Regions from separate parts of the Streptomyces sp. 7R007 genome, predicted to be linked through region 2. Evidence: riboswitches for the same ligand, from Rfam matches in the RefSeq annotation. Region 2 holds a riboswitch; the other holds the start of a gene.
The links. Region 2 has a riboswitch for glycine ahead of gcvT (glycine cleavage system aminomethyltransferase GcvT). Riboswitches for the same ligand answer to the same signal wherever they lie in the genome.

Region 1 (15,203 bases), on a different contig from region 2:
CGGGTGACAAGGTGGAGGGCGTGGAGTTCCCCGAGTCCGCCGACGCGATCAACGACTACCCGATCACCCTCCTCAAGAACGCGCCCAACGCCACGGCCGCCAAGGCGTTCATCGCGCTCGTGAGGTCCGCCGAGGGCCAGAAGGTCCTGACCGGGGCCGGGTTCCTCAAGCCATGACCTCCGAGGACCGGACGGACACCCCGGCGGAGACCCTGGAGGGCGCGCCGCGGCGACGCCGTGGACGGGGACCGGCGGAAAGACGCCCCGGCCGGGGCGGTGGGGGCGTCCCCCGAAACCCCTTCCGGGGCCTCCCCCGAAGCACCTTCCGGGGCCTCCCCCGAAGCACCTTCCGGGGCGCCCCCCGAAGCACCTTCCGAGGCGTCCCCCTCCCCCTCCTCCTCCCCGCCCTCGTCGGCCTGGCCTTCCTGCTCCTCCCCCTGATCGCCCTCCTCGTGCGCGCCCCCTGGAGCACGCTCCCCGACCAGCTGACGAGCGCCGAGGTCTGGGAGGCCCTGCGCCTGTCCCTCGTCTGCGCGACGGCGTCGACCGCGGCGAGCCTCGTGATCGGCGTCCCGCTGGCCTGGCTGCTGGCCCGCACGGAGTTCCCCGGCCGCAGCCTGGTCCGCGCCCTGGTGACGCTGCCGCTCGTGCTGCCCCCCGTGGTGGGCGGCGTGGCCCTCCTGCTCGCCCTCGGCCGCAACGGCGTGGTCGGCCAGTGGCTGGACTCCTGGTTCGGCATCACGCTGCCGTTCACCACGGCAGGGGTGATCGTCGCGGAGACGTTCGTGGCGATGCCGTTCCTGGTCATCAGCGTGGAGGGCACGCTGCGGGCGGCCGACCCCCGCTACGAGGAGGCGGCCACGACTCTGGGCGCCTCCCGCTTCACGGCGTTCCGCCGCGTGACGCTCCCTCTGATCGCCCCCGGCATCGCCGCCGGCGCGGTCCTGGCCTGGGCCCGAGCGCTGGGCGAGTTCGGCGCGACGATCACGTTCGCCGGCAACTTCCCCGGCCGCACCCAGACCATGCCCCTGGCGGTGTACCTGGCCCTCCAGAACAACCCCGACGCGGCGATCGCCCTCAGCCTGACCCTCCTGGCGGTCTCCATCGCGGTACTGGCAGGTCTGCGGGACCGCTGGATGACGGCATGAGCACGGACAAGAAGGCAGCGGCACGAGACGGACGAGGACAGCTTGGCGGCACGATGAAGAAGACCCACCCGGCAGCCGCCGACGGCGCTCAGCCCCCGCAAGGGCCAGCCGCACCCGCATCCGAAACCGGCACGGGCGGTGCGGGTGGAAACCACAGCCCGGCCGAAGGCGGGGCGCCCACCCCTCACCCGCACCAGCCTTCGTCCCCCGCCCTCGACACCCGCCTCCTCCTCACCCGCCCCGGATTCAGCCTGGACCTCCGCCTCACCGCCACCCAAGGCGAGGTACTCGCCCTCCTGGGCCCCAACGGCGCCGGCAAGACCACCGCCCTGCGCGCCCTAGCCGGCCTCCTCCCCCTCTCCGACGGCCACCTCCACCTCGACGGCACGGACCTCACCCACACACCCCCGGAATCCCGCCCCGTGGGCGTCGTCTTCCAGGACTACCTCCTCTTCCCCCACCTCACCGCCCTGGACAACGTCGCCTTCGGTCCCCGCTGCCAGGGCGCCACACGAGCAGAAGCCCGCGCCCAGGCCACCGCCTGGCTCACCCGCATGGGCCTCGCCGACCACGCCGGCACCAAGCCCCGCCACCTCTCCGGCGGCCAGGCCCAACGCGTCGCCCTGGCCCGAGCCCTCGCCACCCACCCCCGCCTGCTCCTCCTCGACGAACCCCTCGCCGCCCTCGACGCCCGCACCCGTCTGGAAGTCCGCGCCCAACTCCGCCATCACCTGGCCGAGTTCGACGCCGTGGCGATCCTCGTCACCCACGACCCCCTGGACGCCATGGTCCTCGCCGACCGTCTCGTGGTGATCGAACACGGCCGCGTGGTCCAAGAGGGCAGCCCGTCCGACATCGCCCGCCGCCCCCGTACGGACTACATCGCCCAGCTCGTCGGCCTGAACCTCTACAAGGGCCGTTCGGACGGCCACACCATCACCCTGGACGCGGGCCCGTCCATCACCACCACCGAGACCCTCTCCGGCGAGGTCTTCGTCGCGTTCCCCCCAAGCGCGGTCACCCTCTACCGCGACCGCCCCACCGGCTCCAGCGCGCGCAACCTCTGGCGCTGCCAGGTCGCCGGCCTGGAAACCCACGGCGACCAGATCCGCGCCGACCTCACCGGCGAACTCCCCCTCGCCGCCGACCTCACCACGGTCGCCGCGGCCGAACTCGGCCTGCACCCCGGCGCGGAGGTGTGGGCGACGGTCAAGGCGACGCAGACACACGCCTATCCGGCGTAACGCGCGACGGCAACGGCGTACGGCAGACGAAAGGGGCCCCGCCTGAGCGGGGCCCCTTTCTCGTCCGCGACCTCAGTCCTCGTACGCATCCAACGGCGGGCAGGAACACACCAGGTTCCGGTCACCGAAGGCCTGGTCGATCCGCCGCACCGGCGGCCAGTACTTGTCGGCCGCCGACACACCGGCCGGGAAGACGGCCTCCTCGCGCGTGTACGCGTGCTCCCACGCCCCGCCCAGCGCGGCGGCCGTGTGCGGAGCGCCCCGCAGCGGGTTGTCGTCGGCCGGCCACTCCCCCGTGCCGACCTTCTCGATCTCCGCCCGGATGGCGATCATCGCGTCGCAGAACCGGTCCAGCTCGACGATGTCCTCGGACTCGGTCGGCTCGATCATCAGCGTGCCGGCCACCGGGAACGACATGGTCGGCGCGTGGAAGCCGTAGTCGATGAGCCGCTTGGCCACGTCGTCGACGCTCACGCCGGTCGCCTTGGTCAGCGGCCGCAGGTCGATGATGCACTCGTGCGCGACGAGCCCGCCCGGCCCGGTGTACAGCACCGGGTAGTGCGGCTCCAGCCGCTTGGCGATGTAGTTGGCGCTGAGGACCGCCACCTGCGTGGCCCGCTTCAGCCCCTCGCCGCCCATGAGCCGGACGTACGCCCACGAGATCGGCAGGATGCCGGCGGACCCCCAGGGCGCGGCCGAGATGGGCCCGACGCCCGTCTCGGGCCCGGCCTCCGGCTGCAGCGGGTGGTTCGGCAGATACGGCGCCAGGTGCGCCCGCACGCCGACCGGGCCGACGCCCGGACCGCCGCCGCCGTGCGGGATGCAGAAGGTCTTGTGCAGGTTGAGGTGCGAGACGTCGCCGCCGAAGTGCCCGGGCTTGGCGAGCCCCACCAGCGCGTTGAGGTTGGCGCCGTCGACGTACACCTGGCCGCCGGCCTCGTGCACCTGCGCGCAGATGTCGGCGACGTGCTCCTCGAACACGCCGTGCGTGGACGGGTACGTGATCATCAGCACCGCCAGCTCGTCGCGGTGCTGCTCGATCTTCGCCCGCAGGTCCTCGACGTCGATCTCGCCGTCCTCGGCGGTCTTCACGACGACGACCTTCATCCCGGCCATCACGGCGCTGGCGGCGTTCGTGCCGTGCGCGGACGAGGGGATGAGGCACACGGTCCGCTGCTCGTCACCGTTGGCCCGGTGGTATCCGCGGACGGCGAGCAGTCCGGCCAGCTCGCCCTGCGAACCGGCGTTGGGCTGCAGGGACACCTTGTCGTAGCCGGTGACCTCGGCGAGCTGCTCCTCCAGCTCCCGGATCAGCGTCAGGTACCCCTGCGCCTGCTCGGCGGGCGCGAAGGGGTGCAGCTGCCCGAACTCGGGCCAGGTGACCGGCTCCATCTCGGTCGTCGCGTTGAGCTTCATCGTGCAGGAGCCCAGCGGGATCATGCCCCGGTCGAGCGCGTAGTCCCGGTCGGCGAGCCGGCGCAGGTAGCGCAGCATCGCGGTCTCGGAACGGTGCTGGTGGAAGACGGGGTGGGTGAGGAAGTCGTCGTCGCGCAGCAGGCCGCCCGGCAGGGTCTCCCCGGCGACCGCGTCCAGTGACTCGACGTCGCCCTCGACCCCGAAGGCCGCCCACACGGCGGCGAGCTGGGCCCGCCTTGTCGTCTCGTCGCAGGCGATCGACACGTGGTCGGCGTCGACGAGACGCAGGTTGACGCCGTTCTCGCGCGCGGCGGCCACGACGTCGCCGGCCCTGCCCGGCACCCGCACGGTCAGCGTGTCGAAGTAGGCGCCGTGCACGACCTCGGCGCCGCCGGCCTTCAGGCCCTCGGCGAGGATGGTGGCGTACCGGTGGGTGCGCCGCGCGATGCCCTTGAGCCCCTCGGGCCCGTGGTAGACGGCGTACATCCCGGCCATCACGGCGAGCAGCACCTGCGCCGTACAGATGTTGCTGGTGGCCTTCTCCCGCCGGATGTGCTGCTCACGGGTCTGCAGCGCCAGTCGGTACGCCTGGTGGCCGTCCGCGTCCACGGACACCCCGACGAGCCGTCCGGGCAGGCTGCGCGCGAACTTCTCCTGTACGGCCATGTAGCCGGCGTGCGGCCCGCCGAAGCCCATCGGCACGCCGAACCGCTGGGTGGTGCCCACCGCGATGTCCGCGCCCAGTTCGCCGGGCGACTTCAGCAGCGTCAGGGCGAGCAGGTCGGCGGCGACGGTGACGAGGGCGCCGAGCTCGTGCGCCTGGTCGATGACCGGCTTGATGTCGCGTACGGCTCCGGAGGCGCCGGGGTACTGGAGGAGCACGCCGTTGATCTCACGCGAGGCGATGTCGGCCGGGATGCCGTCGCTCAGGTCGGCGACGACGACCTCGACGCCCGTCGGCTCGGCGCGCGTCTCGATGACGGCGATGGTCTGCGGAAGGGCGTCGGCGTCGACCAGGAACAGGCCCTTCTTGTTCTTCCCCATGCGCCGGGACAGCGCCATGGCCTCGGCGGCGGCCGTGCCCTCGTCGAGCAGGGAGGCGCCGGATGTGGGCAGGCCGGTGAGGTCGGCGACCATGGTCTGGAAGTTGAGCAGCGCCTCCAGGCGGCCCTGCGAGATCTCCGGCTGGTACGGCGTGTAGGCCGTGTACCAGGCGGGGTTCTCCATCACGTTGCGCAGGATGACGGGGGGCGTGAAGGTGCCGTAGTAGCCGAGCCCGATCATGGAGTCGAGCACCTGGTTGCGGTCGGCGAGCGAACGCAGCTCGGCCAGCACCTCGGCCTCGGTGCGGGCCTGCGGCAGTTCCAGGGCATCGGCGTTCTTGATCACGTCCGGCACGGCGGCGGCGGTCAGCTCGTCCAGCGAGCCGTACCCGACGTGCGCGAGCATCTTGGCCCGCGCCTCGTGGTCGGGACCGATGTGACGCTGCTCGAAGGGGATTCCCTTCTCAAGCTCGGAGAGCGGAGTGCGGTGGGCGGTCATTGCGGAGGCCTCCTGGTCTGACGCGACCTTCGAGGGGCACCACGGCGCGGGTACCCGGACGGCCTCCCCCTCTGTCATCTCAACCTGAGAGCTTCACCGGGTCGCCCGAGAGCTCCCGGCTTTCACCGTCGGTGAGAGCGGAAGCCGTCGACACCCGCCCTGCTTTCCAGAGTGACCTCGTCCGTGCGGTACGTGGGCCTGAGAGATTCCGGGGAGGATTTGCTCCTTCGGCGCCTCCGGACAGTGCCCGGAGGACTCTCCCGCACGGGGTCAGCAGCCGCTGTCAGCCTACCAGTGAGCACATCGGACCGGACTTCGAGTGGCCGCTTGCTCCAATGTGCTCTTTTGTAGTGCTTACGAATGAGTTGCGACCAAGAGGAGGGCCCGTGCAGACCGACATCGATCCGCGCAACCTGATCGGCCGCAAGGCGTTCGACCGCAACGGCACCAAGATCGGCACCATCGACGAGGTCTACCTCGACGACGCGACCGGCGTGCCGGAGTGGGCGGCCATACGCACGGGCCTCTTCTCGCGCGACGCCTTCGTCCCCCTGGAGCCCAGCGAACTGGTCGAGGGCACCCTCCACATCCCCTTCGACCGCTCCCTCATCAGGGACGCCCCCGACTTCGGCGTGGGCCGCCACCTCTCCCCCGACCAGGAACTCCAGCTCTACCACCACTACGGCCTCCACACGCCCCCACCCCCGCCCACAGACCGGGACTTCGGCACCCTGGCAACAACAGAAGACGTAACAACCACCCCAGAAGACCCCTGACCCCCACACCATCCGAGGGCCCCCACCCGACTCCCCCTACAACAGCCGCCCAACAACCGCCCCCCGGGCCGACTCCCCCACCACGACGGCCCACAACCCACCCCCCGGCCGCCTCCACCCACCCCGGCGGCCTACGACCCGCGCCCCGGCCGCCTCCACCCACCACGGCAGCCAAGAACCCGACGCCCGCCGACTCCACCCACCACCTGCGGCCCCCGGCCCCCGGCCGACTCCACCCGCCCGCTTGACCGCAAGGCCGAGCCGCAGCCGCCCCACTCACCCTCCGGCAGCCGCCGGCGGCGCTCAGCCCCCGCAAGGGCCACCCGCACCCGACGACGAAACTGTCATGGGTGGTGCGGGTGGGCACCCACATCCACGACCAACGGCAACGGCTCAGCCAACGTCAACTCAGGATCGTCGGCCCGAAACGTCCGCACCCGCCCCGGCTCCGACCCCGGCGTCTCGAACCGCACCGTCACCCGCCCCAGCCCACTCCCCTGCACCCACCCATGCCCGAACACGGCATGCCGCACGTCATGCCCCGCAGGCCACCGCCGCTCCACCACGACATCCCGCACCTCGGCGGACTCCTCCTCCGCCTCCTCCACATCCAGTTCCACGCTCTCCCCCGCCGCCTGCGCGAACAGGTCCTCCTGCGTGTAGTCGGCCAGCCCGCTCACCCCCACCCCCAGCAACCGCACCCCACCCGTCGTGTCCACGGACTCCAGCAACCGCGCCGCGGCCTCCCGCACCACCGCCGGATCATCCGTCGGCCCCCGCAACGTCTCGGACCGCGTCAGCGTCGAGAAGTCGTACCGCCGCACCTTCAGCACGATGGTCCGCCCCGACAGCCCGGCCCCGCGCAGCCTCCGCACGCACCGGTCCGCCAGCCGCCGCACCTCCATGCCCACCCGGATCCGGTCGTGGATGTCCACGTCGTAGGTGTCCTCGACCGACACCGACTTCGCCTCCCGCTCGGCCACCACGGGCCGCTCGTCGTGCGCGAGCGCCATGGCGTACAGCGCCTGCCCGTGCGCCTTCCCGAGCAGCCGTACGAGCTCGTCCTCGCCCGCCTCCGCGAGGTCGTCCACCGTGGTGATCCCGGCCCGCCGCAGGTGGTCCCCCGTCGCCGGCCCCACCCCCGGCAGGGTCCGCACCGGCATGGGCCCGAGCATCGCCCGCTCGGTCCCCGGCTGGATCACCACCAGCCCGTCGGGCTTGGCCTCCTCGGAGGCGATCTTCGCGAGCATCTTGGAGGCGGCGAGCCCGACGGACCCCGTCAGCCCGGTCACCGCCCGTATGTCGGCGCGCAGCTTCTCGCCCACCAGCCGGGCCGACGCCTCGTCCCAGGCCGCGCCCCCGGCCTCCAGGTCCACGAACGCCTCGTCCAGGCTCAGCGGCTCCACCAGCGGCGACAGCTCGTGCAGCAGCCCCATCACCTGCTCGCTGATCGCCCGGTAGAACCCGAACCGCGGCACCAGGTACGCGGCGTTCGGCGCCAGCCGCCGCGCCTGGGCCATCGGCATCGCGGACCGCACCCCGAAGACCCGCGCCTCGTACGAGGCCGTGGCCACCACCCCGCGCGGCCCCAGCCCGCCCACGATGACGGCCTTCCCGCGCAGACTCGGCTTGGACGCCTGCTCCGCCGAGGCGTAGAAGGCATCCATGTCGAGATGCAGGATGGTGGGCGCGTTTCTCACATATCCGATGCTGCCCTACGCCACTGACAACGCCCCCTCGGCGCCGGCGTCACACCGCCCGGTTGCGCCGCCGCGCCAGTTCGTCCGCCGGGTTGTGACCGACCAGCGTCTCGCCGGTGTCGATGCGCTCGCCGTGCAGCTGCGACAGCGCGCTCTCCACGTCCCGCCACACCACGCCGACGGCGATGCCGAAGATGCCCTGGCCGCCCTGGAGCAGCGCGTGCACCTCGTCCGGCGACGTGCACTCGTAGACGGTGGCGCCGTCGCTCATCAGCGTCATGCGCTCCAGGTCGCGAAAGCCCCGCTCGCGCAGGTGCTGGACGGCGGTGCGGATGTTCTGCAGGGACACACCGGTGTCCAGGAACCGCTTGACGATCTTCAGGACGACGACGTCCCGGAAGCTGTACAGCCGCTGCGTCCCCGACCCGTAGGCGGGCCGCACGCTGGGCTCGACCAGCCCGGTGCGCGCCCAGTAGTCGAGTTGCCGGTAGGTGATGCCGGCGGCCGCACAGGCCGTCGGGCCGCGATAGCCGATCTGCTCGGACGCCATGGACGTCGCCCCTCCGCTCGGCACGGCCGTCGGTCGCTGCGGAGCGTGACCGGCCGCACTGCTGTGAAGCGGATACGGACCGCTCGCCCCCGAACTCCGTCCGGGGGCACCCCCAGCCGTACCGTCGCCGCTGCTGCTCACGCCGACCTCCGTCCTTGACCTGCCTTCTCGACGGTAGGCAGCCACCAGGGGTGCGTCAACGACCGCCACACTCGGCACGCCGAGTGATAATCACCCTGAGAGTGGTTTCCCGTACCCAACCGCGGGGAAAGGCTAGCCGAATGCGCTGCAAGCAGGCCGCAAGACGCTCTCACTCGCCGCTGGCAATTGCCGGCATTTGAGGCGTAACCGCCCGTGAACCGGCCCGTCACGAAGTCATACGTCCGCCGGGCCGGTCCCGTCTCACTGGCTGCTGGTGCCGAAGTCCTCGGGCGAGATCTGGTCGAGGAACTCGCGGAACTTCTCCACCTCGTCCTCCTGCTCGTCAGGGATCGCGATGCCCGCGTCGTCGAGCACGCCGTCACTGCCGTAGATCGGCGTTCCGGTGCGCAGGGCCAGCGCTATGGCATCGGACGGGCGGGCGCTCACCTCGACGCCGCTGGCGAAGACCAGCTCGGCGTAGAAGACGCCCTCACGCAGGTCCGTGATGCGCACTTCGGTGAGCTCCTGGCCGACGGCCTCCAGCACGTCCTTGAACAGGTCGTGGGTCAGCGGCCTGGCGGGGGCCATGCCCTGCTGGGCGAAGGCGATCGCCGTCGCCTCCCCCGGCCCGATCCAGATGGGGAGGTAGCGGTCGCCTCCCACTTCACGCAGGAGCACGATCGGTTGGTTGGAGGGCATTTCGACCCGGACACCTACGACATCGAGCTCGTTCACACAGCAACCCTAGGCCGTGCCCGGGACGTTTGGGTAGTCGGGCAGGAAACGGGACCCCGATCCGGCCTCCGGCACGGGCGTGGGCCGGGCTCAGGGCAGACGCACGCCGAGAGCGGTCTGCACGAGCGCCGCGTGGAGCCTCACGGTGAGCGCCGCCAGCTCCTTCGTGCGGGCCTCCGCATGGGCCCTGGTCTGCGGATTGCGGTGCCGCTTGAGCGGGGCGACGACCTGGTCCACCAGGCCGGCCTCGCGGTCGGCGGCGGCCTTCATCACCCGCAGGTGACGCGGTTCGATCCCGAACCGGCCCAGTTCCACCACGAGCGTGGCGACAGTGACCGCCTCCGCGTCGTACGCGCCGTCCGGCAGCGGGGCCAGGAGCCCGTACGACTCCCACTCCGCCAGCTCCGCCTCGCCGATCCCGGCGGCGGCCATGAGCTCGGAGCGGCCGATCCGGGCCGCCGTGGGCCCCTCCGCGGGCTCCGGAACGGGCTCGCCGTCCCGCTGGCGGCCCACCGCGGGCAGGGGCAGGGCCTCGCCGCGCTCCATGGCGTCCAGGTGCTCCCGGATCACCTTGAGCGGCAGGTAGTGGTCCCGCTGCATCCGCAGCACGTGACCGAGACGTTCGACGTCGTCCGCGCTGAACTTGCGGTACCCCGACGGGGTGCGCTGCGGCTCGATGAGCCCTTCCGACTCCAGGAAGCGGATCTTGGAGATGGTGACTTCGGGGAACTCGTCGCGCAGCACGTTCAGCACTGTGCCGATGCTCATCAGCCCACTGTCCGTGGCGGCGGTACCGTGGCCGGCACCGCCGCTCGGTGTTCGAAGCATGGACCTTCCCTGGGGTCTCCCCGGACGGAGTCTGGGGGAGGGTCAGTAGCCCCGCTGGCTCGCGTAGAACACCAGCCGGTACTTGCCGATCTGCACCTCGTCGCCGTTGTGCAGGGCGACCTGGTCGATGCGCTCGCGGTTGACGTAGGTGCCGTTGAGGCTGCCCACGTCGGCCACCGTGAACGACCCGTCCTGGGCGCGGCGGAACTCCACGTGCCGGCGCGAGACGGTGACGTCGTCCAGGAAGATGTCGCTCTGCGGGTGACGGCCGGCCGTGGTCAGGTCGCCGTCCAGCAGGAAGCGGCTGCCGGAGTTCGGACCGCGGCGCACGACCAGCAGGGCGGAGCCCAGCGGCAGCGCGTCGACGGCGGCCTGCGCCTCGGGCGAGAGCGCCGGCAGCTGCGTCTGGCCGGTGGCCTCGGCGTCGTACGCCTCCAGGCCGGAGATGGAGATCGTTGACGTGGTCTCGGACGGCCGCTCGGCAGCGGCGCCCGCCCGCAGCGGCGCGCCGCAGTTGGAGCAGAAGCGGCTGTTCTCCGCGTTGCGGTTACCGCACCTCGTACACACAAGGGCCGACATAGGGGAAAACCCTCCACCCGTACTTGAGGTTGACGGTTGCCCGAAACCTATGCCTCCGGACTGTGCAGGGTCAACCGACGGCGCGCCCGGACCCGCGACCTGGTCCCGGAACAGCGGACGCTGGCCTTCCGCGTCTGGCTGTGCGCGATGGCGAGCGGTGGCGTTGTCGCTGCCCTCTCGCGCGCTCTTGCCGAACAACTTCGCAAACAACTTCACGGGCGATTCCCCTTGACCGAAACAGACCCGCCCGTGGGGCAGGACGAACCCTGATTGCATACACCGGCCGACCCGGACATTCTCACAACGTCCGTATCCACCAGACAGTTTCCACCACGCACCACCTCTTCGGTGCGCCGACCCCCCGCAACCTCATGCCCTCGCCGGACGTCCCCCATGCACCCCCGGTTCACTGGGAGGACGACCGAGCGTAGTCAGGCTGCTTCGCCGCTCGCAAGGCGTCCACGACGATCTTGGTCGACCGTTCGACGGTAACGGTGGCCTGCTCCTTCTCGAGAGTCTGCACCACGCCTCCAGGGATGTTGAGCGCCGGTTCGAGGTCCTCCGGCTTGCCGATGACCTTGAAACGATAGGGCGCGTTGATCTTGTTCCCGTCGACGTCCACGCTCTTGCCGGAGTCGGTGAGGTAGGTGTTCGCGACCACCCGCACACCGTTCACCTGGATCGCCTCCGCGCCCGCCGCGCGCAGCTCCTGGATCGCGTCCAGCAGCATGTCCGCCTCGACCGTTCCCTTCGTGTCCTCGATCGTCATCGTGATGCCGGGTCCCTGGGCGGCCACCGTGCCCGCCAGAATGCCGAGTTGCCTCTCCTTCTCGACCGTCTGCTTACGGGCCTCCTCGGCCTGGTCGGAGCTGTTCTCCAGCTCGTCGCGCTGCTTCTCCAGCCCCTGCTTCTCGTCCTCAAGACGCTGCGTACGGTCATCCAGTTCATCGAGGATCCGGACAAGATCCTCCTGCCGGGCCCCGCGCAGCGCGCTGTCGCTGTCGCTGTTCGAGGCGACCTGCACGGCCAGACCGAAACCGAGGCCGAACAACAGCACGGCGACGATGAGTTGGGCCCGGCTCACGCGCGGCGGCCACAGCCCCTTCACCAGCCGCTGCCGCCCGGTCAGCTCGGGCTGTGTGTCCCCGGGGGCGGGCGCCACGGCCTCGGGGGCCTCCTCCGCCGCCTCGGCGGGCACCTGCACCTCGGCGGGCACCTCTTCGGGCAGTTCCCTGCGCAGCGGGTTCCCCGGCGTCTCTTCCTTGTCGCTCATCGGCCTCACGCCCGGAACACGTGCCGGCGGATCGCCGCGGCGTTGGAGAAGATCCGGATCCCGAGGACGACCACGACACCCGTGGACAGCTGGGCGCCCACGCCCAACTTGTCGCCCAGGAAGACGATCAGCGCGGCCACGACCACGTTCGACAGGAACGACACCACGAAGACCTTGTCGTCGAAAATGCCGTCGAGCATGGCCCGCAGACCTCCGAAGACGGCGTCGAGCGCCGCGACCACGGCGATCGGCAGATAAGGCTCGACGACCGCCGGAACCTCAGGCCGGACCAACAGTCCGGCCACGACTCCCACGACGAGGCCCAGTACGGCGATCACGATGTGCCCTTCTCAGTTTTTCTCGGTTTTCGGCTGTGCTGTACGTACGATCACGCTCGGCGCGGCGGGCAGCCGGAGGTCGCTCTCGGTGGAGATGGCCGTCCGGATGCCGTAGTTCTCCTGCAGGGCGTGCAGATACAGGCCGTCGGCACTGTTCTGGAACCTGGTGCTCAGCCTGTTGCCGTCCCCCACCGCGAGCACCGTGTACGGCGGCACCAGCGGCCTGTTGTCGACCAGTATCGCGTCACCCGCGGCCCTGATCGCCGACAGCGCCGTCAGCCGCTGCCCGTTGATGGAGATGGCCTCGGCGCCCGACTCCCACAGCCCGTTGACCACGCGCTGCATGTCCCGGTCGCGCACCCGCCCGGTGTCGGAGAAACCGTCCGTCTCGCGCGGGTTGCCGTTGCCGCCGCTGGAGGCTTCCTTGGCGTCGTTGACGACCAGCTTCACCCCGGGGCCGTGCACGGCGACCGCACCGGACAGGATGCTCACCAGCTCCGTCTGGTCGCTGCCGCCGCTGTGCTTGAGGGCCTCCCGCTGGCGGGCGCTCACGTCGTCGCGCAGCTCGTCGACGGAGTGTTCGAGCTTGTCGGCCGCCGAGGTCTCCCGGTCGATGCGGTCGATCAGCTCCTGGCGCTCCTTGGCCACGACGGGAGCGGCCACCCGCGCCTGCGCCGCCCCGACCGTGACGACCAGAGCGGCGAGCACCAGACCCGCCGCGAGACCGAGCCGGGCCCGGAGGGTCTTCGGCATGCCGCCGGCCCCCGCGGCCTTCTTGCGGGCGGCCGCCTCGGCGTATCCGTCGTCGAGGCTGTGGTCCATGACGTTGGTGAGCAGGAACATGGACGCGTCCGGCCGCGAGGGGCGCGTGGGTGTGCTCCGAACGGGGGGCTGCTGCGGCATGCCGCACATCGTCGCACGTCGCGACCACTACCTCCGAATGGCCCCACCGGCGTGCCGGACAGGGCCCCTTGGGGACACCTGTCCGGCACGCACGCGTGCCGCGTCTTTCAGCGGCCGGCGCTGTCCACGACGGCCGACCACTCGTCGAGCAGGGCCTGGGCGGAGGCGTCGTCGGGCCCCTCGGCCCACAGATGCGTGACCGCCTCCGCCGGGTCGGGCAGCACCATGACCCACCGCCCGTCCGTCTCGACCACCCGCACGCCGTCCGTGGTGTCCACGAAGCGGTCTCCGGCCGCCTCGACGACCCGCCGCATCACGAGCCCCTTGACGGCCCACGGAGTCGCCAGATCGCGCTTGAGGACGTGCGCCCTGGGGATGCGGGCGTCGATCTGGCTGAGCGTGAGCTGCGTCCGCGCCACCAGGCCGATGAGCCGTACGAAGGCCGCCGTGCCGTCGAAGACGCTGCTGAACTCGGGGACGATGAAGCCGCCCTTGCCGTCGCCGCCGAAGATGGTCGAGTCGTCGCCGCCGACCCGGGTGAGGTCGTCCGGCGAGGTGGTCGTCCACTCCACCTGCGTGCCGTGATACGCCGCGACCTGCTCGGCGATACGCGTGGTCGTCACCGGCAGGGCCACTCGCCCGCTGCGCCGCTCGGCGGCGACCAGGTCGAGCAGCACGAGCAGGGCGCGGTCGTCCTCGATGATCCGGCCCTTCTCGTCGACCAGCGACAGCCGCTCGCCGACCGGATCGAACCGGACGCCGAACGCGGCCCGCGACGACGCCACGATCTCACCGAGCCGTACCAGCCCCGAGCGCCGCATGTCCGCGGTCTCCGTCGGCCGGGACTCGTCGAGACCGGGGTTGATGGTCAGCGAGTCCACGCCCAGCTTGCCGAGCAGGCTGGGCAGCACGAGGCCGGCGCTGCCGTTCGACGCGTCGACGACGACCTTCAGCCCGGACTCCGAGATGCCGGTCGTGTCCACGTTGCGCAGCAGCGAGCCGGTGTACGAGTCGAAGACGCTGGCCGGGAAGTGCAGGTCGCCGATCTCTCCCGGGAAGGCCCGCCGGTACTCCTGCCGCGCGAACACCCGGTCCAGCTTGCGCTGGCTGGCCTGCGACAGATCGGCGCCCTGACCGTCGAAGAACATGATGTCCACAGAGTCCGGCACCCCGGGCGTGGTCCGGATCATGATCCCGCCGGCACTGCCGCGCGCGGTCTGCTGCCGGGCCACCGGCAGCGGTACGTTCTCCAGGTCCCGTACGTCGATGGCGCTGGCCTGGAGCGCGGAGATGACCGCCCGCTTGAGGGCACGGGCACCACGCGAGTGGTCGCGCGCCGTCGTGACGGTCGAGCCCTTCTTGAGGGTCGTCGCGTAGGCGCCGGCGAGCCGCACGGCGAGCTCGGGAGTGATCTCCACGTTGAGGATCCCGGAGACGCCACGGGCGCCGAAGAGGTGCGCCTGTCCCCTGGACTCCCAGATCACCGAGGTGTTGACGAAGGCACCGGCCTCGATGGTCTTGAACGGGTAGACCCGCACATTGCCCTGCACGATCGATTCTTCACCGATCAGGCACTCGTCGCCGATGACCGCGCCGTCCTCGATCCGCGCCGCCCGCATGATGTCGGTGTTCTTCCCGACGACGCAGCCGCGCAGATTGCTGTGCTGCCCGACGTACACGTTGTCGTGCACCACGGCCTTGTGCAGGAAGGCCCCGCTCTTGACGACGACATTGGAGCCGACCACCGTGTGCTCACGGATTTCGGCGCCGGCTTCCACCTTGGCGTAGTCGCCGATGTAGAGCGGCCCGCGCAGAACGGCGTCCGGATGCACCTCGGCCCCCTCCGCCACCCACACGCCGGGAGAGAGCTCGAAACCGTCGATCTCGACGTCGACCTTGCCCTCCAGGACGTCGGCCTGCGCCTTCACGTAGCTCTCGTGCGTGCCGACGTCCTCCCAGTAGCCCTCGGCGACATAGCCGTAGATCGGCTTGCCTTCCTTCATCAGCTGCGGGAAGACGTCGCCGGACCAG
Region 2 (15,203 bases):
GCAGCCCGGCACCCCGGTCTACGGCATGCGGGCAGGCGCGGACGCGGTGACCAAGGCCCTGTCGGAGGCGACCCCGGAACGGCCCGCGGACTTCCGCGCGTAACGGCACGCACGCCGGCCGGACGTCACGCGCCGTTCGCCCACTCCTTCAGCGCGTCCTTGCTCGCGAAGTCGGCGACGTCCTTGTCGTGAGGTTCGCTGCTGTACTGGTGGAAGCGCCACTTGGCCTTGATGCGGGGCTTGCCCGCCGTCACGTAGTCGGCGATCCACAGGGCGTCGCCCGAGTAGGACGTCGTGTCGATGTTGAGCCAGAAGTTGCGGTTCGTGTAGAGGACGACCTGGTGGCTCGGCCGCAGCTCCTTGACCTTGCGGATGAACAGGTCCTTCTCCGCGTTGGTCGCGTGCGTGCCGTCGCTCGTCGTCTCCCAGTCGACGGCGAGGATGTCGCCCGCCTTCTCGGGGGCGTGTTTGACGAAGTACTCGGCCTGGGCGTCGAGGTGACCGGGCCACAGGAAGTGGTAGAAGCCGACCACCAGGCCGGCGTCGCGGGCCGTCTTCGTCTGGGCCGCGAGCTTCGGATTGACGTACGAACGGCCCTCCGTCGCCTTGATGAAGACGAAGGAGAGGCCGTCCGTGTCGTAGGAGGAAGACTGGTACGCGCTGACGTCTATGCCTCGCAGCATGGGGGGAACGACTCCTTGGAGTTCCGGCTCGATTCCGGTTCATGGTCCGGTGGGGGGACAGGAGTTGACGCGTGGTGCTCCCCATACCTTAAGACTTCAAGCCGTCAACTTCTGGCCGCCGCCGAACTCAGCACGGAAGCCGGCTTCGTCGACCAGTCCGAGGTGATCACGCTCGCGTGGTCGGCGGCCAACAGCGCCAGCCGGGCGGCGACTTCCGCGTCCGTCGGTGCCGTCGAGGAGATCGCCGGGGACACGTTGTACGCGTCCGTCATGATCAGGATGTAGTGGTTCGTGGAGTAGAAGGACGTGGCGTAGGCGTTGTTGACGTAGGTCGCCGCGTCGCCGTCGAAGAACACGAACCACGGGCGGATCGTGGTGTCGGGGTACCGGGTGCGCGGATCGCCGTTCGCCGCGCCCAGCACCGCCGGGAAGGCCTGCGCGGCGGAGATGTTCCCGGCCGCGTACAGGTCCCGCAGGTGGTCGGCGTACTCCTCGTCCGTCCAGTAGTGGTCGAACGGGTTCGCCTGCTCCACCGTGCCCGGGATCACCTCGAAGAGGAACTTGCCCTTGAGTTCGTCCCGCGTCGGCCAGGCGTTCGCCTTCGCCGCCGCGTCGAGCGTGGCGTACGACGAGCCCAGCAGGTCGGCCGGCGTGTACACGCTGCCGCCCAGCTTCTGGTGCACCAGCGTGTCGAACTCGTCCGGTCCGAGGCCGACGTTGTTGTTGAAGCCCACCTTCAACTCGACCTTGACGATGATCGGCGCGTGGTCGGGGTGGAGCTGCTCCCAGGCCGCCATGTTGTCCAGGCAACTGCCCAGGTCCTGGTTGCGGTTCTGGCCGTACAACTCGCTCGGCTGGTCCGCGTACTCGCAGTTGTTGTCGTTGGACAACGGCTTGTCGTGGCTCACCCGCCAGCGCCGGCTCAGACTGTCCGCGTACACGTCCAGTTCGAGCAGCGAGGCCCCGGAGTCCAGCGCCTGCGCCCAGTAGGTGTACTTGCTCTTGTCGTACGCGTTGTGCGTCCCGATCGTCGTCGTCTCGGAGAACTTCGGCGACGCCGCGTGGGCGTTGCCGGGTACCACCAGCAGCAGCGCGGCGGCGCCGCAGAGCGCCGCCAGCCGTCTCAGTGCGCGCATGTGCCAACTCCCTTTCAGCGGGGCCGAGTTCGGCGGCAGCGTAAGGGAGGTCGGTTACCGGTCGGTAGTCCCCGGGAGAACACAGAACGTCCGGGCGCGCGCGGGGTTTTCCGATATCCGCCGGACGGAACCATCCCTGTGACACGTTGGAGCGCTTACCGCTGCCAAGTGCACGAGGGGACAAGGGGGGCTGGTCATGTTCACTGGCCAGGTGAATCCGCTTCCGGGCTGGAGAGGCGGGGACGGCAACGCCGCGTATCTGGACAAGACACTGCGGTTCCGGGGCATCGAGGAACAGCTCAACGAGTCGGTGGGACCAGGTGTGGTCTTCGCCCTGTTCGCGCGGGGACTGGTCCTGTCGGTGCTGGTGTATCTGGTCGGGACGGTGCTCGGCCTGTTCCTGTTCATCGTCGGGGGGACCGCGGCGTTCGGCATGTGGCTGTTCATGACCCTGGTGGCCATCGTGGTCTTCTGGGTCGTCATCCTGTTCGCCCGGCTGCCCGAACCGATCGCCGAGTGGAGGGTGCTGCTCGCCGAACGCCACGGCCGCCGGGACCAGGCCTACCTGGGCGTCCGCCGGGTCCTGCAGGCGCGCGGGTTTCCGCTGGCCGTGGGGGAGGAGCAAGGCCGGCTGGTCCTGCGGGAACGGACCTACGTCGCCTACATCTCCGTCTTCACGTACGGCAGCAGCCTCTACCTGGGCTGGATGATGTGGCGCTCGCGCAGGGGGTACCAACTGCTCGGGCAGTTCCTCGGCGACCTGTGGCTGAGCCTGCAGGCCAAGAACCAGATCGAGCACCAGATCCTGCGCAGCGAGGGCGCCCGCGCCATGCGCGAGGCCGTGCATCTCGCCTGCCGTGAGGGGCTGATGGTCGCGCTGGAGCAGTCCGATCCGCAGCCGTACGCCGACCCGCCGCCGCAGGTCACCGGCGGCTATCCCGGTCCGCCTCCTCAAGCGCCGTACACCACGGGCCAGTTCCCGTCGATGCCGGTCCAGCCGCCTCCGCCGGGACCGAACGGCCCCCAGAGCGGCGGCTGGACCTCGTGACCTCCGCCCCCGGCGGATACGTCGATCTCGCCGGCTCCGGCCCCCTCGCCTGGTGCTGCACCGGCGTGCGGCTGGCGCCGGACCCGGCGCTGGTCGACAACGCCGCCGCCCTCGGACTGCCCGAGGAGCGGCGGCGCGCGCAGGTCGTCGAGCGGGAACGGGCCTGGCTCGCCGCCGGCTGGGCCGCCGACGGCCGCTGCTGGGAGCTGCGGTACGCCACACCCCGCGCGGCGGGCCGGGATGCCGGCACCGGGCTGTCGTGCGTGCTCCTCGCCCGTGCCCAGGGGGCCGATCGTGCCGGCGCGCGCGGTGCCGCCCGGCGACTGCGCGAGGAGCTGGACGCACTGCCCCGGCACGTGCGCGCGGCTGACCTGTCCGGCGCCGAACTCGCCCGCGCGCTCCAGCCGTTCACCGACGGCACCGCCCATCTGATGGAGGTCCGCAAGCGGCTGAGGTGGGAGCGGATCGGCCGTTCGGACGCCGCGTTCCCCCTCGGGGTCACCGTCGAGCCGCTCACCGCTCAGGCGGTGGACTGGGAGCCGGTGTGGGCGGAACTGGCCCGCGCGCAGGCCGCGTTGGTCCTCGCCGTACGCCTGGAGCCGCTGCCCTGGACGCCCGCCGACCACGCCCACGTCGAGCGGCTGCTGCGCGAGTACCGCACCCTCGCCCTGCCCGGCCGCTTCAACCCGGCGATCGGCCACCAGGCACCCGCCGTCCCCTTCGCCGCCCACGCCGCCGCCCGCTACGGGGAGTTGCTCGCCGAGGCCGCCGTCGCCCCGGCCCACCGCATGCGCGTCACCCTCGCCTCCGACGAACCGGTGCCGCCGCGCCTGGCGGAACTGGTCGCCGCGACCCTCTCCGTGCCCGGCCCCGGCCGGGCCGTCGTGTGTCCCGTCCGCGCGCCCCACGAACGGCAGCTCGCCTGGCGGTCGTTCGCCACCCTGCACGGCGTCGCGCTGCCCGGCGTCCGGCAGCAGGACGTACCCGTGCCCCTCGGCCCGTTCGAGCAGGCCCTGTCCGAACGCGTGCCGCCCGCCGAGGCGACGGCCGCCTTCCGCCTGCCGTACGAAGTCCCCGGCCACCCGCCGCTGTTCGCCCCGACACCTGGACAGGAGCCGCCCGCGCCCCGCGCGCAACCCCCGGCCCCCGGCCCCGACCTGCCCCCGCCACCCCCCGGTTTCACCTACGGGAGAACCACGTGACCACCCCTGACGCACCCGCGCCCACTCCCGCCCCCGCCCTGACCGTCACCTTCGCCACCCTGCCCCCCGAAGACGCCGACGTCCTCGTCCGCGACCTCGCCCACTGGTTCGACGACGACGAGGACCTGCGCGAGGCGGTCCGGCTGCGCAGCGTCCCGCCGCCGCCCGGCAAGCTCGGCGGCCTCGCCACCGCCGTGGAGCTCCTCACCGCCACCGGCCCGGTGCTCAGCGCGGCCGTCGGCGCGTTCGGCTACTGGCTCGGGCAGCGCTCGACGAGCCGGCCGGTCGCCTTCGAGGTGACCCTGCCAGACGGCACGGTCACGAAGCTCACCTCCGACCAGCAGGACCTCGACGCGGCGCTGCGGGCGTTCACCGAGTTCCGGGCCGCCGGGCAGCCGGAGGACCCCGCGCCTTGACGAGCGACGCCGACTGGGCCGCGTTCCCGCCCCGCCCCGAGCGGACCAGGGCCGTCCTGGTGGGCACCGCCTCGCACGTCCACCCGAGCAACCTCACGCCGGTCCCGCAGGCCGCGCACGGTGTCACCGCCCTGCACGACCTGCTGACCGGCCCCCTCGGCCACTTCGCCCCGCACGGCGTCCGGCACCGGATCGACCCGGGCTCCCGCGCCGACGTCCTCGACCTGCTGCTGCACCCCGGCGAGCACGCGCCGCCGGCCGACGGCGGTGAACTCGACGTGCTGCTCTTCTACTTCGCCGGACACGGGGTCGTGCCCCGGGGCGCCGACCAGGTGGGCCTGGCCCTGGTGGGCACCGTGGACCGGTCGCCGCGCAGCGCCGCCACGTCGCTGCCCGTCGGTGACGTGTTCGACGCGATGCGCAGGGTCCCGGCCCGGTTCCGGGTCGCCGTCCTGGACTGCTGCTTCTCCGGTACGGCGCTCCAGGCGGACCAGGCGTCGCGGATCCACCTGCTCACCGCGACCGAGGCCAAGCGCCAGGCCGACTACCAGCCCGGGCACCCCGGGCGGCCCACCGCCTTCACCGAGGCCCTGCTCCTCCTCCTGCGCGAGGGGGTGCCGGACGGCCCGGCCCACCTGGACCTGGCCACCGTGCACCGCCGGCTGGCGGTGACGCTCCCGGCGGCCGGCCGCCCCGAGCCGCTCCAGCGCGCCGTGGGTGCCAGCGGCGACCTGGCCCTCACCGCCAACCCGGCGCACGGCACCGGCGCCACGAGACAGGGCCTGCGCGCCCGGTGCGGCTTCGCCCTCCAGGTCCGTACGGCGGCCGGGGAACCGAGGCGTGAGCACCGCCGCCACCAGGCGGCCCGTCTGCTGTCCGCCCTCGTCCGCGACGCCGGGTCCGTGCTCCCGCCGGACGACGCCGACCTCCTCTACTACCGCCACCTGCACGGCGTCCTCGCCGGAGAGGCGGGGGACCCGGCGGCCGCGGCCGAGATCCTCACGTCCCTGGCCGCCGACCTGAGCCGTGCGGCGGGCGCGGACGACTCCCGCATCCGGGCCGTCCGTGCCGACCTCACCCGCTGGACGGCGTGACGGTGTGACGGTGTGACGGCGCCCGTCAGCACTCGATGATGTTCACCGCGAGCCCGCCCCGCGCGGTCTCCTTGTACTTCACGGACATGTCCGCGCCGGTCTCCTTCATGGTCTTGATGACCTTGTCGAGGGACACCTTGTGCGAGCCGTCCCCGCGCATCGCCATCCGCGCGGCGGTGACCGCCTTGACCGCGGCCATGCCGTTGCGCTCGATGCAGGGGATCTGGACCAGGCCGCCGACCGGGTCGCAGGTCAGGCCCAGGTTGTGCTCCATGCCGATCTCGGCCGCGTTCTCCACCTGCTCGGGCGAGCCGCCGAGGACCTCGGCGAGGGCGCCCGCGGCCATGGAGCAGGCGGAGCCGACCTCGCCCTGGCAGCCGACCTCGGCGCCGGAGATGGAGGCGTTCTCCTTGAACAGCATGCCGATCGCGCCCGCGGCCAGCAGGAACCGCACGACGCCGTCCTCCTTCTCGGCCTCGGAGGCCCCGCCCGCCGCGAAGTTGACGTAGTAGTGCAGGACCGCCGGGATGATGCCCGCCGCGCCGTTCGTCGGGGCGGTGACGACGCGGCCGCCCGCCGCGTTCTCCTCGTTGACCGCCATCGCGTACAGCGTGATCCACTCCATGGAGTGGGCCAACGGATCGCCCTCCGCCCGCAGCTGACGGGCCGTCATGGCGGCGCGGCGGCGCACCCGCAGCCCGCCGGGCAGGATGCCCTCGCGGGACATGCCGCGCGACACGCACGCCTGCATCACCCGCCAGATCTCCAGCAGCCCGGCGCGTATCTCCTCCTCCGTGCGCCAGGCGCGCTCGTTCTCCAGCATCAGCGAGGAGATCGACAGGCCCGTCTCCCTCGTCTGGCGCAGCAGCTCGTCGCCCGTGCGGAAGGGGTACTTCAGGGCCGTGTCGTCGAGCTTGATGCGGTCCGCGCCGACCGCGTCCTCGTCGACGACGAAACCGCCGCCGACCGAGTAGTACGTCTTCGTCAGCAGCTCGGCGCCGGAGGCGTCGTACGCCCACAGCGTCATGCCGTTGGCGTGGTAGGGGAGCGCCTTGCGGCGGTGCAGCACCAGGTCCTGGTCGGCGTCGAAGGCGATCTCGTGCTCGCCGAGCAGCCGCAGCCGCTGCGCCGCCCTGATCGACTCCACCCGTTCGTCCGCGGTCTCCACGTCCACCGTGCGCGGCGAGTCGCCCTCCAGGCCGAGCAGGACGGCCTTCGGCGTGCCGTGCCCGTGGCCGGTCGCGCCCAGGGAGCCGTACAGCTCACAGCGCACCGCGGCCGTGGACGCCAGCAGCGCCTCGTTGCGCAGCCGGCGGGCGAACATGCGGGCGGCGCGCATCGGGCCGACGGTGTGGGAGCTCGACGGGCCGATGCCGATCGAGAACAGGTCGAAGACCGAGATGGCCACGGGAACTCCTCCAAAGAGGGTGGGGGCACACGTCGTCGGATGCCCCCACCGGGGAACTACTTGCCGATGCCGGGGTACAGCGGGTGCTTGTCCGCCAGTGCCCGGACCCGGACCTTCAGCGCCTCGCGGTCGTACGACGGCTTCAGCGCCTCGGCGATGACGTCCGCGACCTCGGCGAAGTCCTCGGCGGTGAAGCCGCGGGTGGCGAGGGCGGGGGTGCCGATCCGCAGACCCGAGGTCACCATCGGCGGGCGCGGGTCGTCGGGTACGGCGTTGCGGTTGACCGTGATGCCGATCTCGTGGAGGCGGTCCTCGGCCTGCTGCCCGTCCAGCTCGCTCTCGCGCAGGTCGACCAGGATCAGGTGGACGTCGGTGCCGCCCGACAGGACGTTCACGCCGGCCTCGCGGGCGTCCGCCGCGGTCAGCCGCTCGGCGAGGATGCGCGCACCCTCCACCGTACGCCGCTGGCGCTCCTTGAACTCCTCGCTCGCCGCGACCTTGAAGGAGACCGCCTTCGCCGCGATCACGTGCTCCAGGGGGCCGCCCTGGAAGCCCGGGAAGACGGAGGAGTTCAGCTTCTTCGCGAAGTCCTTGCCGCGGGCGAGGATGATGCCGCCGCGCGGACCGCCGAGCGTCTTGTGCGTGGTGGAGGTGACGACGTCGGCGTAGGGCACCGGGTTGTCGTGCAGACCGGCCGCGACCAGGCCCGCGAAGTGCGCCATGTCGACCCACAGGTAGGCCCCGACCTCGTCGGCGATCCGGCGGAAGGCGGCGAAGTCCAGCTGCCGCGGGTACGCCGACCAGCCCGCGATGATCACCTTCGGCCGGTGCTCCTTGGCGAGCCGCTCCACCTCGGCCATGTCGACCAGACCGGAGGCGTCGACGTGGTAGGCGACCACGTTGAACTGCTTGCCGGAGAAGTTCAGCCGCATGCCGTGGGTCAGGTGGCCGCCGTGCGCCAGGTCCAGGCCCAGGATGGTGTCGCCGGGCTGGGCGAGCGCGAACAGGGCGGCCTGGTTGGCGGAGGCGCCCGAGTGCGGCTGCACGTTGGCGTACTCGGCGCCGAACAGCTCCTTGACCCGGTCGATCGCGATCTGCTCGGCGACGTCGACGTGCTCGCAGCCGCCGTAGTAGCGGCGGCCCGGGTAGCCCTCGGCGTACTTGTTGGTCAGCACCGAGCCCTGGGCCTCCATCACCGCGAGCGGCGCGAAGTTCTCGGAGGCGATCATCTCCAGGGTGGACTGCTGGCGCGCGAGCTCGGCGTCGACGGCCGCGGCCACCTCCGGGTCGAGCTCGTGCAGGGACGTGTTGAGAACGGACATCAGGCCTACGACTCCTCAGCCGGCGGAAAAGGCGGTGTACTCGTCGGCGGAGAGCAGCTCGGACGGCTCCTCCGCGACGCGTACCTTGAACAGCCAGCCGCCCTCGAAGGGGGCGGAGTTCACCAGCGACGGGTCGTTGACGACGTCCTCGTTGATCTCGGTGACCTCACCGCTGACCGGCGAGTACAGGTCGCTGACCGACTTGGTCGACTCCAGCTCGCCGCAGGACTCGCCCGCGGTCACCGTCGAGCCGACCTCGGGGAGCTGGGCGTAGACGACGTCGCCGAGCGCGTTGGCCGCGAACTCGGTGATGCCGACCGTCGCGACGCCGTCCTCGGCGGCCGACAGCCACTCGTGCTCCTTGCTGTAGCGCAGCTGCTGGGGGTTGCTCATGGCCTGAATTCTCCTGTACGCGGGGGAGTGCTGGTGAATGGGGGACTGCGGAAGGCGTACGTGAGCAGCGTTCTCGTGCTCGACGTCACCTGCGGTCGCTACTTCTGGCGCCGGTAGAACGGCAGCGCCACGACCTCGTACGGCTCGTGACTGCCCCGGATGTCGACGCCCACGCCGGGCGTGCCCGGTGCCGCGTGGGCCGCGTCGACGTAGGCCATGGCGATCGGCTTGCCCAGGGTGGGGGAGGGGGCGCCGGAGGTGACCTCGCCGATCACCTCGCCGCCGGCGACGACCGGGTACCCGGCGCGCGGGACGCGGCGGCCCTCGGCGACCAGGCCGACCAGGACGCGCGGCGGCGCCGACGCGGCCCGCTCGGCGGCGGCCTCGAGCGCCGTACGCCCGACGAAGTCGCCCTCCTTGTCGAACTTCACGACCCGCCCGAGCCCGGCGTCGAAGGGGGTCAGCTCGCGGGACAGCTCGTGCCCGTACAGCGGCATGCCCGCCTCCAGGCGCAGCGTGTCCCGGCAGGACAGCCCGCACGGGACCAGGCCGACGCCCTCGCCGGCCTTGGTCAGCGCCTGCCACAGCTCCACCGCGTGCTCCGGCTTCACGAACAGTTCGAAGCCGTCCTCGCCGGTGTAGCCGGTGCGGGCGATCAGCGCCGGGACGCCGGCGACCGTGCCGGGCAGGCCGGCGTAGTACTTCAGCCCGTCGAGGTCGGCGTCGGTGAGCGAGGCGAGGATGCCGGGGGACTGCGGGCCCTGGACGGCGATCAGGGCGTAGGCGTCGCGGTCGTCGCGGACCTCTGCGGCGAAGCCCTCGGCGCGCTCGGTCAGCGCGTCGAGCACCACCTGGGCGTTGGAGGCGTTGGCGACGACCAGGTACTCGGTCCCGGCGAGCCGGTAGACGATCAGGTCGTCGAGGATGCCGCCGTCCTCCTGGCAGATCATGGTGTAGCGGGCGCGGCCGACGCGCACGCCCCCGATGTTGCCGACGAGGGCGTGGTCGAGAAGGGCCGCCGCCTGCGGACCGGTGACGGTGATCTCGCCCATGTGGGAGAGGTCGAAGAGCCCGGCGCGGGTGCGCACGGCGTGGTGCTCGTCGCGCTCGGAGCCGTAGCGCAGCGGCATGTCCCAGCCGGCGAAGTCGGTCATCGTCGCACCGAGCGAGCGATGCAGCGCATCGAGCGCGGTGTGACGCAATCCAGTGGGTTCGGTACTGCTCATCGGACGGTCGTCTCCCAAGGCGATGGGGGTACCTCCCGTGCGAGCTCGTTCGAGCATGGGGGAGGACGAGGTCGTTCCTCCCCATCTGTCATCGGAACCTGAGAGGTTCGCCATGACCACACAGGGGCACGGCTTGCACCTTGGGTGGGACCACCGCGGGCGGCGGTCCGCTTTTCAGATGTGCCTCGCCCGCGCGGTAACGGGGCCTGAGAGATTCAAGGGAGGGACTTGCTCCTTCGGCGCCCCGGGTCGCGAGGACCTCCGGGGACTCTCCCGCGCGGATTCAAACGGCCGGTATGCAGTTGGCGGGCACATCATTGCACGCCTGCGGGGCCCACGGCAGGGCCGCACCTGTAACAGGGCTGTGGCCGGACGCGAACGGAACCGCGAGAGATCGTCCATTACCGTCTCTTTACATTGAGTGGGGAGAAACTTTCCTGACCCCCGCGGGAAGGACGATCACGGTGACAAGGACGACGGCATACGCGACGACGTCGGGCATCGCCCTGCCCGCGCAGCCCGCCGCCCCGGCCCGCGAGCGGTCCGGCAGGCGCCCGGCAGCGGTCGTCCGCGATCTGCGCGACCGCGCGGGCCGCGGCCCGCACGTCCTGCTCTTCGGCCCCCGCGACCTGGTGGTGATCACCGGCCTGCCCGGCAGCGGCAAGTCCACGCTGATGCGGCGCGCGGTGCGCGGCCCGCGCATCGACTCCCAGGACGCCCGCGAGAGCTGGGAGCGCCGCGTCCCCGGCTTCCTCCCGTACGCCCTCTACCGCCCCCTGGTCCGCCTCTCCCACTACGCCGGGCTGCGCCGGGCCCTGCGCGGCGGCGAGGGCGTGGTCGTCCACGACTGCGGCACGCAGCCCTGGGTGCGCGGCTGGCTGGCCCGCGCCGCCCGCCGCCGCGGCGGCCGCCTGCACCTGCTCCTGCTGGACGTCGCCCCGGACACCGCGCTGCGGGGCCAGCGCGAGCGCGGCCGGGGCGTCTCGCGCTACGCCTTCCTGCGCCACCGGGCCACCGCCGCCCGTCTGCTGCGCTCCGTCGAGCGCGGCGAGCTGCCCGAGGGGGTCGACACGGCCGTCCTGCTCGACCGCGACGCGGCGGACGGCCTGCGCAGGATCGGCTTCACGGGCTGACGCCGGCCGGCACCCGTTAGCCTGTGCAGCCACAGCAGGTTCCAAGCAGGCGGTAGGCAGATGGACTTCCCGGCGGCGGACTTCCCCGCGGACTTCCCGGCACAGGCGCACCCCCATCCGCACGGCGGATGGCCCGGCAACGAGCTGGAGGAGGTGCTGTCGGCCTCCCTCGGCGTACCCTCCGCCGTCGGCCGGATCGTCGAGGTGCTGGGCCGCAGCTTCGTCTGGATCCCGCTGCCCAACGGCGGCGGCCCGCACAGCGGCCCCCTCGACCTGCCCACGCTGGAGATCGAGGGCCAGGCCTACGTGCCCGTCTTCAGCTCCGAGGAGCAGTTCCGCCAGGTCGTCGGCAACCACATGTCGTACACCATCGCCCCGGCGGTCGAGTTCGCCCGCGGTCTGCCCCCGCAGGTCGGCATCGCCGTCAACCCCGACGGCGTGCTCGGCATCCCGCTGCCGCCGGCCGCGGTGGCCGAGCTCTGCCGCGCCGGCCGCACCCCCCTGGACGGCCCGGCCTCCGGCGGCCGCGTCAAGCTCTACGAACCGGACTGGCAGGACGACCCGATCGACTTCCTCGCCGCCGCCTCCGAGGAGTTCGCCCGGGCCGGCGTGGTCGTCACGGCCCGCCGCTGCCTCGCCGCGATCGAGACGGCCGACCCCGTGATGTTCGTGGGCGTCGAACTCTCCCAGTGGGAGGGCGACCTGCGGGCCCTCCCTCTCCAGGCCCTGGAGCGCGCGGTCACCAGGATCCCCACCAAGTGGCCGGTCAACCTGGTCCTGCTGGACGTCACGGACGACCCCGTGGCCACCTGGATGCGCGACCAGGTACGCCCTTTCTATACGAGGGACCACCTGTAGACACCGCCAGGCGCGGCACGACCAGGGGCGCGGGGCCGCACTCCGCCCGCACACGCGCACGCACACCGAGCCCCGGGCTACCGGGCGCTTAAGCTGTCACACAACGCGGGGCAACTCTTCGAAGGGGCGGTACGACAGGTGAGCGCGAGCCTCAGCGGCAGCGTCGAGCACATGCTGCGCCAGGTGACGCCCGGGCGCTACGACGCCTACGAGGCACTCCTCCGCGCCCTCGCCACCCCCGGCGCCGGCCAGATCTGGATGCTGCTGTGGCACGGCCAGGCCGGCTCCCCGGACGCCCAGTACGGGAACATGGAGGTCGACGGCTACGGCTACGCGCCCTGCGTCACCTCCGCCCAGGAACTGAGCGCCAGCGGTTGGAACCGCTCCTACGAAGTGGTCGGCGGCCTCGACGTGGCCCGCACGCTCTACCCCGACCACTACGGCCTCTGGCTCAACCCGCACGCCCCCGGCGGCGGCGTCGGCATCCCCTGGCTCGACCTGCGCCGCATCGCGACCGGCCTGGACCGCCAGCCCGCCGGCCCGCTGCGGCTGTCCGAGCCCGGCATCGAGGTCCCCCAGTTCTACGCCCTGCTCACGCAGAACGCCCATCGCACCCCGGCCGTCCGCTCCCTGCGCCGCGCCTGGGTCCAGCCGGCCCTCGGGGCGCCGTACCTCGCCGTCGGGCTCGACGTGTACGACACCTCGCCGCCCGCCGTCGACTCGGTCCGCGCGATGATGCAGCAGTCGATCGGCGCCGTGCCCGACGGCCTGCCGGTGTCGACGGTGGCGATGTCCGACGAGTACGACCCCGTCGCGATGTGGATGCGGGCCAACACGCGCCCCTTCTACGACCGTGAGGCACACGCGGCTCCCGCGCAGGCGCCGGTGGCCGGATACGGCTTCCCGCCCGCGCACGGCGCATACTGAGACCGGCCTCTGGTCCAGACCGGAGTCGGCCGATCTTCGCGCGTAGATGGCGCCGGAACGTCCCGCTGTGCGGCATGTGTCCGGGTTGGTCCGCGTCCGACCCCCGTTACCCGCTGTCCGGATAACGGAACCCCCCAGCCCGCATCACGTTTACGCATCCTTTCACCGCCAAGTCTGGCAACAGATCGCCAAAGCGTTGAAGACTCCCGCACCAGGGGTGTTCGTGATGGTGTTCGCCATGCCGTTCACCCTCTGTACGAAGGACTGATCACGCCGCTACAGCGGCAAGTGCGGGCCGGCTACCGCCGGTTGAGAGGGGTCCCTGCCAGATGACGGCACCATTGCACGAGCCGACCGCGGAAGCGGCCCCGAGCGCGGCCGAGGAAGCGGCGGTTGCCGGCGCGGCGGCGAAGGCCGTCCAGGGGCGTTCCCTGGGCCGGATCGCCTGGGAGCGCCTGAAGCGGGACAAGCTCGCGCTCACGGGCGGCGTGGTCGTGCTCGTTCTCATCGTCGTCGCCCTGCTCGCGCCGGTGATCACGAACCTTCTCGGGCAGGACCCGGACGTCTACCACGAGAACCTGATCGACCCCCTGTTCGGCACGCCCAAGGGCTCGTTCGGCGGCATCAGCGGCGACCACCTGCTCGGTGTGGAGCCGGTCAACGGCCGCGACATCTTCGCCCGCATCCTCTACGGCGCCCGGGTCTCCCTCCTGGTCGGCTTCCTGTCCGCCGTGGTCGCCGTCGTCCTGGGCACCGTCCTGGGCATCCTGGCCGGTTTCTTCGGCGGCTGGGTCGACTCGCTGATCAGCCGGGTCATGGACGGTCTGCTGGCCTTCCCGCAGCTGCTGTTCACGATCGCCCTGGTCTCCGTCATGCCGAACGAGATGCTGGGCCTGACCGGCTCCAGCGTCCGCGTGTTCGTGATGATCCTGGTCATCGGGTTCTTCGGCTGGCCGTACATCGGACGCGTGGTGCGCGGTCAGACCCTCTCCATGCGCGAACGCGAGTACGTCGAGGCGGCCCGCTCGCTGGGCGCCGGGCGCCTGTACATCCTGTTCAAGGAACTGCTGCCCAACCTCGTCGCGCCGATCATCGTCTACACGACGATGATGATCCCCACCAACATCCTCACCGAGGCGGCACTCAGCTTCCTGGGCGTGGGCGTCAAGCCGCCCACGGCCTCCTGGGGGCAGATGCTCTCCAGCGCGGTCGACTACTACGACTCGGACCCCATGTACATGGTGGTCCCCGGTCTGGCGATCTTCATCACCGTTCTTGCCTTCAACCTCTTCGGCGACGGCGTGCGGGACGCGCTGGACCCGAAGGGCTCCCGCTGAACCGCCGTACCCCAAGCGTCCCGTGGCACCTACACGGGGTCTCTCATCAAATCCGGAGGATCCGAGATCGTGACTACCCAACGCACCTCAGGGCGGCGTAAGCAGGCGTTGGCCGCTGCTGCTGCGGTCGCCGCACTGCTGACCACAGCGGCGTGCGGCGGCGGCAGCGACGACAACAGCGGTTCGAAGACCGGTGCCGCCGGCTACGACGCCGCCAACAACAAGGTCGCCCAGGCCTCGCTGGCCAAGAAGGGCGGGACCCTGAAGTTCGGCGGCGCCCAGGACGCCGACTTCTGGGACACCACGCGCGGCTACTACGGCTTCATGTGGAACTTCGCGCGCTACTACAGCCGCCAGCTCGTCACGAACAAGACGGAGCCCGGCAAGGCCGGCGCCGAGCTGACCCCGGACCTCGCCACCGGTCTCGCCAAGGTCTCGGACGACGGCAAGACCTACACGTACACCCTGCGTGACGGCATCACGTGGGAGGACGGCAAGCCGATCACGTCCAAGGACGTCAAGTACGGCATCGAGCGCATCTGGGCGCAGGACGTGCTGTCCGGCGGTCCGACGTACCTGAAGGACGTCCTGGACCCGAAGGGCGAGTACAAGGGCCCGTACAAGGACACCAGCGCCGACAAGCTCGGTCTGAAGGCGATCGACACGCCGGACGACAAGACCATCGTCTTCCACCTGCCGAAGGCCAACTCGGACTTCCAGGAGATGCTGGCCCTGGTCTCGGCCTCGCCGGTGCGCCAGGACAAGGACACCAAGTCCAAGTACACGCTGCACCCGTTCTCCTCCGGCCCGTACAAGTTCCAGTCGTACAGCCCGGGCAAGAACCTGACCCTGGTGCGCAACCCCAACTGGAAGCAGTCCTCGGACCCGATCCGCAAGGCGTACCCGGACAAGATCACGGTCACGTTCTTCTCGGACGCCAACCAGCTCGACCAGCGTCTGCTCAGCGGTGACCTGGACCTGGACATCAACCAGACCGGCATGTCGCCCCAGGGCCGTACC

Region 1: it holds a riboswitch for glycine, as region 2 does, so the genes downstream of both, gcvP (aminomethyl-transferring glycine dehydrogenase) here and gcvT (glycine cleavage system aminomethyltransferase GcvT) in region 2, are expected to answer to the same signal.

What each region holds. Positions count from the first base shown of each region.
Region 1 is NZ_JBTWMV010000022.1:119,542-134,744, forward strand. It holds gene modA (molybdate ABC transporter substrate-binding protein) at 1-176, shown strand, start outside; gene ACYF6T_RS27010 (ABC transporter permease) at 173-1,147, shown strand; gene ACYF6T_RS27015 (ABC transporter ATP-binding protein) at 1,144-2,391, shown strand; gene gcvP (aminomethyl-transferring glycine dehydrogenase) at 2,464-5,349, opposite strand; glycine riboswitch at 5,526-5,622, opposite strand; gene ACYF6T_RS27025 (PRC-barrel domain-containing protein) at 5,736-6,125, shown strand; gene ACYF6T_RS27030 (DNA polymerase IV) at 6,470-7,825, opposite strand; gene ACYF6T_RS27035 (MerR family transcriptional regulator) at 7,875-8,516, opposite strand; gene ACYF6T_RS27040 (bifunctional nuclease family protein) at 8,778-9,251, opposite strand; gene ftsR (transcriptional regulator FtsR) at 9,342-10,079, opposite strand; gene ACYF6T_RS27050 (FHA domain-containing protein) at 10,122-10,934, opposite strand; gene ACYF6T_RS27055 (DUF881 domain-containing protein) at 11,065-11,931, opposite strand; gene ACYF6T_RS27060 (small basic family protein) at 11,937-12,269, opposite strand; gene ACYF6T_RS27065 (DUF881 domain-containing protein) at 12,282-13,181, opposite strand; gene ACYF6T_RS27070 (sugar phosphate nucleotidyltransferase) at 13,280-15,203, opposite strand, start outside.
Region 2 is NZ_JBTWMV010000046.1:34,382-49,584, reverse strand. It holds gene ACYF6T_RS36340 (NADPH-dependent F420 reductase) at 1-103, shown strand, start outside; gene ACYF6T_RS36335 (glycoside hydrolase family 25 protein) at 126-683, opposite strand; gene ACYF6T_RS36330 (phosphatidylinositol-specific phospholipase C domain-containing protein) at 788-1,819, opposite strand; gene ACYF6T_RS36325 (hypothetical protein) at 2,016-2,867, shown strand; gene ACYF6T_RS36320 (hypothetical protein) at 2,864-4,069, shown strand; gene ACYF6T_RS36315 (effector-associated constant component EACC1) at 4,066-4,485, shown strand; gene ACYF6T_RS36310 (caspase, EACC1-associated type) at 4,482-5,579, shown strand; gene ACYF6T_RS36305 (L-serine ammonia-lyase) at 5,605-6,987, opposite strand; gene glyA (serine hydroxymethyltransferase) at 7,044-8,309, opposite strand; gene gcvH (glycine cleavage system protein GcvH) at 8,325-8,702, opposite strand; gene gcvT (glycine cleavage system aminomethyltransferase GcvT) at 8,801-9,928, opposite strand; glycine riboswitch at 10,004-10,112, opposite strand; glycine riboswitch at 10,113-10,214, opposite strand; gene ACYF6T_RS36285 (AAA family ATPase) at 10,387-11,061, shown strand; gene ACYF6T_RS36280 (enhanced serine sensitivity protein SseB) at 11,122-11,919, shown strand; gene ACYF6T_RS36275 (enhanced serine sensitivity protein SseB C-terminal domain-containing protein) at 12,091-12,846, shown strand; gene ACYF6T_RS36270 (ABC transporter permease) at 13,176-14,183, shown strand; gene ACYF6T_RS36265 (ABC transporter substrate-binding protein) at 14,253-15,203, shown strand, end outside.